DNA from 2 places in the Achromobacter sp. CSND-B12 genome. Region 1 is predicted to be linked to the other one. Evidence: predicted binding sites of a transcription regulator. Region 1 holds the regulator's gene; the other holds the start of a gene.
What was found. Region 1 encodes LexA, which represses DNA repair genes until DNA is damaged. Its sites were predicted from a motif close to ACTGTATNNNNATACAGT; they were not measured.

Region 1 (2,457 bases):
TGCGCAATCCCCTGTTCCTGCTCGATGAAATCGACAAGCTGGGCATGGATTTCCGCGGCGATCCCTCGTCGGCGCTGCTCGAAGTGCTGGACCCGGAACAGAACCACACGTTCCAGGACCACTACATCGAAGTCGACTTCGACCTGTCGGACGTCATGTTCGTGGCCACCAGCAACACGCTGAACATTCCGCCGGCCCTGCTGGACCGGATGGAAGTGATCCGCCTGTCCGGCTACACCGAGGAAGAAAAGATCCACATCGCCCGCGACCATCTGCTGCCCAAGCTGATGAAGAACAACGGCGTCAAGGATACCGAGCTGACCGTCGACGACAGCGCGCTGCGCGACATCGTGCGCTACTACACCCGCGAAGCCGGCGTGCGTGCGCTCGAACGCGAAGTGGGCAAGATCTGCCGCAAGGTGATCAAGCAGCTGCTGACCCAGAGCGACCGCGCCAAGGCCGAAGGCAAGACCTTCGAACTCAAGCCGGTCAACGTCACGGGCGAGAACCTCAGCGACTACCTCGGCGTGCGCCGCTACACCTTCGGCATGGCCGAAAAGGAAAACCAGATCGGTCAGGTGACCGGCCTGGCCTGGACGGAAGTCGGTGGCGACCTGCTCACGATCGAAGTGGCGGACATGCCCGGCAAGGGCGTGATCCAACGCACCGGTTCGCTGGGCGACGTGATGAAGGAATCGGTCGAGGCGGCCCGCACCGTGGTGCGCTCGCGGGCGCGTCGCCTGGGCTTTGCCGACAGCGTGTTCGAGAAGCACGACATGCACGTGCACGTGCCGGAAGGCGCGACGCCCAAGGACGGTCCGTCCGCCGGTATCGCGATCACCACGGCCATGGTGTCGGCGCTGTCGCGCATCCCGGTGCGCGCCGACGTTGCCATGACCGGCGAGATCACGCTGCGTGGCGAAGTCCTGCCGATCGGCGGCCTGAAGGAAAAGCTGCTGGCCGCCCACCGCGGTGGCATCAAGACGGTCTTGATCCCGGAAGAAAACGTCAAGGATTTGGCGGAGATCCCGGACAACGTCAAGAACCATCTCGAGATCGTGCCGGTCCGCTGGATCGACAAGGTGTTGGAGCTGGCCCTGGAACGCCTGCCGGAGCCGCTGGCTGAAGACGAAGCGGTCAAGGAACCGCTGGTCGCCAAGCCGGCCGAACCGGGTTCCACGGATCCGGTGCTCAAGCACTGATGTCCGGCCCACGGCGCCCCGCGAGGGGCGCCGTCAAAAATAAACCCCGCGCAAGCGGGGTTTGTTTTTTGGCGCGGCCGTCGGGCGGGCGCCAGGTTGGGGCGGAAGGATCAGTGCAGCGCGTGCGGACGGATCAGTCCAACGGCAATGCCTTCCAGCGCGAATTCCTGGTCGGCTTCGACCACGATGACGTTGAAGTCGGGATTCTCGGGCAGCAGTTCGATGCGGCCATTCTGGCGCTGCAGGCGCTTGACGGTGACGTCGTCGCCCAGCCGGGCCACCACGATCTGGCCGTTGCGGGCCTCGGACGCTTTCTTGACGGCCAGCAGGTCGCCTTCGAGGATGCCGGCGTCGCGCATGCTCATGCCGCGCACCTTGAGCAGGTAGTCCGGCGCCTGGGCGAACAGGCTGGAATCGACGCCGATCTCGCGTTCGACGTGTTCGGTGGCCAGGATAGGGCTGCCGGCCGCCACGCGGCCCACCAGCGGCAGCAGCAGCTGCGCCAGGCCGGGCAGGGGCAACGGCGCCTGGGACGGCGTCGAGGAGTTGTCCTTCAGGCGGATGCCGCGCGAGGCGCCGGCCGTGAGTTCGATGGCGCCCTTGCGGGCCAGGGCCTTCAGATGGTCTTCGGCCGCGTTGGGCGAGCGAAATCCCAGGGCCTGGGCGATTTCGGCGCGGGTGGGCGGAAAGCCGGTGCGCGCGACGGTCTGCCGGATGAGGTCCAGGATTTGCTGTTGACGATCAGTGAGTTTGCTGGCCATGGCGATGATCCGTTGGGTGTCGGACTGTACATATATACAGCGGCATTCTGGGGGACATAACGCAAAAAAGCAAGCGTTGATCGGGCATGGTTTTGTGACAGGCAATGAAAACGGGACCCGAAGGTCCCGTTTGGGGGTGACGCTGGCGCTGAGTCTTAGAGCACCGCGGCGATGCCCTTGGCCACCTGGTCGATGTTGCCGCTGTTGAGCGCGGCCACGCAGATGCGGCCGCTGGAGACGGCGTAGACGCCGTGCTCTTCGCGCAGGCGGTCGACCTGGGCCGAGGTCAGGCCCGAGTACGAGAACATGCCGCGCTGCTGCAGCACGAAGCTGAAGTCCTGCTTGCCGCCGTGTTCCTTGATCTTCTCGACCAGCTGCTTGCGCATCAGGCGGATGCGGTCGCGCATGGCGCCGAGTTCCTCTTCCCACATGGCGAACAGTTCGGGCGAGTTCAGCACCGTGGAGACGATCGTGCCGCCGTGGGTGGGCGGATT
Region 2 (2,457 bases), 4.5 Mb from region 1:
ACCGCGCCCGTAGGCGCCGGCCGCCGGCGCGGCACTGGCAAAAGGGACCCCTGAAGACGCTTTCGCGCCAGCCGGGGATGGAAAAACGGGGATATCAGCCATATTGGCGCCCGGGCCGAACAAGGCGGCGGATGCGCCAACCGGCGCAGGCGGCTGGAAGCGGTCGCAGTCGAGCGCCAGGCGATGGCGGTTCAGGCCAAGCTTGCGGGTGGCCACGGCAAAGCGCTGGCGCAGCAGGTCGGCCCAGATGCCGGTGCCGCGCATGCGCGAACCGAAGTTGGGATCGTTGCGGCGGCCGTTGCGCAGGTCTTCGATGCGGTGCAGCACGCGCTGGGCGCGGTCGGGGTGATGGGCGTTGAGCCAGTCCTCGAACAGGGTTTTGACTTCCCAGGGCAGGCGGATGACGGTGTAGCTGGCGTAGTGCGCGCCCGCCGCCTTCGATTCCTGCAGGATGTGTTCCATGGCGTCATCGTTGATGAACGGGATTACGGGCGCCACCAGCACGCCGACCGGCACCCCGGCGGCGGTGAGGTTGCGCACGGCCTCCAGGCGGCGCCAGGGGGCCGCGGCGCGCGGCTCCAGCGTGCGGGCCATGCCGGCGTCGAGCGTGGTGATGCTCATGTAGACGACCACCAGATTCTGTTCGGCCAACGCCGCCAGGAGGTCGAGGTCGCGCGCCACCAGGGCGTTCTTGGTGACGATGGTGACTGGGTGGCGGGTTTCGAGCATCAGCTCGAGCATGCCGCGCGTCAGGCGCCAGTCGCGCTCGATGGGCTGGTAGGCGTCGGTGGCCGATCCGATGTTGATGGGCGACGGCTTGTAACCCGGACGGCTGATTTCCGCCCGCAGCGCCTCCACGGCGTTGGCCTTGGCCACCAGCCGCGTCTCGAAATCGAGGCCGGGGGAGTAGCCCAGGTAGGAATGGGTCGGGCGGGCATAGCAATAGACGCAGCCATGCTCGCAGCCACGGTAGGGATTGACGGCGACGTCAAAGGGGATATCGGGCGAATCGTTGCGCGACAGGATCTTGCGGGCCTCTTCGGCCGTGACGGCGGTCTTGGGCGCGGCGGGCGTCCGGCGGTCGTCGGGCAGGATGGGGATGACGGCGGCCGCAGGCGTAACGGCGGCATCGGCCTGGTCTACCAGGCCGAGCGTGTCGGACGCGCCGTCGGGAGAATTATTAGGGACAGCATCGACGAAATCTGCCGGGAGGCCCGAAGCGGACCAGCCATCGTCGACCTGCACGCGGTCATCTTTCTGGAAGCGATGCCGAACATTAGTAACCGCACCCCGACCGCGCAAGGCGGCGGGGGCGGCAGCCGGGGACCCAGAACCGGCGGGAAAAGAATGATCGGTGCGTGCCATGAAAACTACTGTACAAAAACACAGTGGTTTTGACAAGCACCAAAAGCCTTTCCGTAAGACAGCCCCACTTTACCGCAAGACGAAGACGGCGTCCGGAGAATTCGATTTCATCTTGCGATATCGCCCGAAAAGCCGCGCCAGCATTGGGTTTGGAATAAAAACAACACCGTAGAAACAGGCTCGGCCGAGGCGTTTCCGCCCCGGCTTGCGGTTTACCGCAGCATGCCCGCCGCCGCGGTCTGATGCGTGGCTTCGTCGATCAGGATGAATGCCCCGGTGGCGGGTACATCCGCATATCGATCGATCGCCAACGACTCGCGCGTGGTGAACGTGACGCGGCCGATGTCGTTCATGCGCAGCGTGCCTTCGGTGTTCTCCACTTCCTGCAATTCATGGATGTCGCGATGCGTGAGCACCGCGCGGATCTTCGCCGACGTCAGGCGCGTACCGTGCTTGAGCAAATACTTGCGCGCCGGGTTGAGCGCCTGCGCGTCGAGCCAGCACAGCTCGGCCTCGAACTCGCGCGCCACCTGCGCCGGCGCCGATGCATGCACGATCACGTCGCCACGCGACACGTCGACATCGCGGTCGAGCACCAGCGTGACCGAATCGCCCGCCACCGCTTCATCCAGCGCGCGATCGAACAACCGCACCTCCTGCACGCGCGCGGTCACGCCCGAAGGCTGCACCGCGATCTCGTCACCCGGACGCAGCACGCCGCTGGCAATGCGGCCCGCGTAGCCGCGGAAATCATCCTTGAGGCTGCCGTCGTGGCGCGCCACCCATTGCACCGGAAAGCGCAGCGGCCCGGCGCGGCCATCGGCCGCCAGATCGAGCGATTCCAGCAGCGTCAGCAGCGGCTGGCCCGTGTACCAGGGCGTCTTGTCCGACAACGTCACCACGTTGTCGCCGTTCAGCGCCGACAACGGCAGCGCGTCGAAGTGCGCGATGCCGAGCTTGCCCGCCAGGTCGGCGTAGGCGTCGCGGATGCGCTCGAACACGGCGGGGTCCCAGTCCACCAGGTCCATCTTGTTGACCGCCACCACGATGTGGCGGATGCCGAGCAGGCGCGCAATGGTGCTATGGCGCTTG

Region 2: a site for LexA is predicted at 1,373-1,390, ahead of ACUTAG_RS23505 (PA0069 family radical SAM protein). Genes of this name have one in related genera too.

Annotation. Positions count from the first base shown of each region.
Region 1 is NZ_JBREGJ010000001.1:482,543-484,999, reverse strand. Features, by position in the region: gene lon (endopeptidase La) at 1-1,202, shown strand, start outside; gene lexA (transcriptional repressor LexA) at 1,313-1,963, opposite strand; gene ACUTAG_RS02140 (amino acid aminotransferase) at 2,119-2,457, opposite strand, start outside.
Region 2 is NZ_JBREGJ010000001.1:5,001,485-5,003,941, reverse strand. Features, by position in the region: gene ACUTAG_RS23505 (PA0069 family radical SAM protein) at 1-1,365, opposite strand, end outside; gene ACUTAG_RS23500 (sulfate adenylyltransferase subunit 1) at 1,578-2,457, opposite strand, start outside.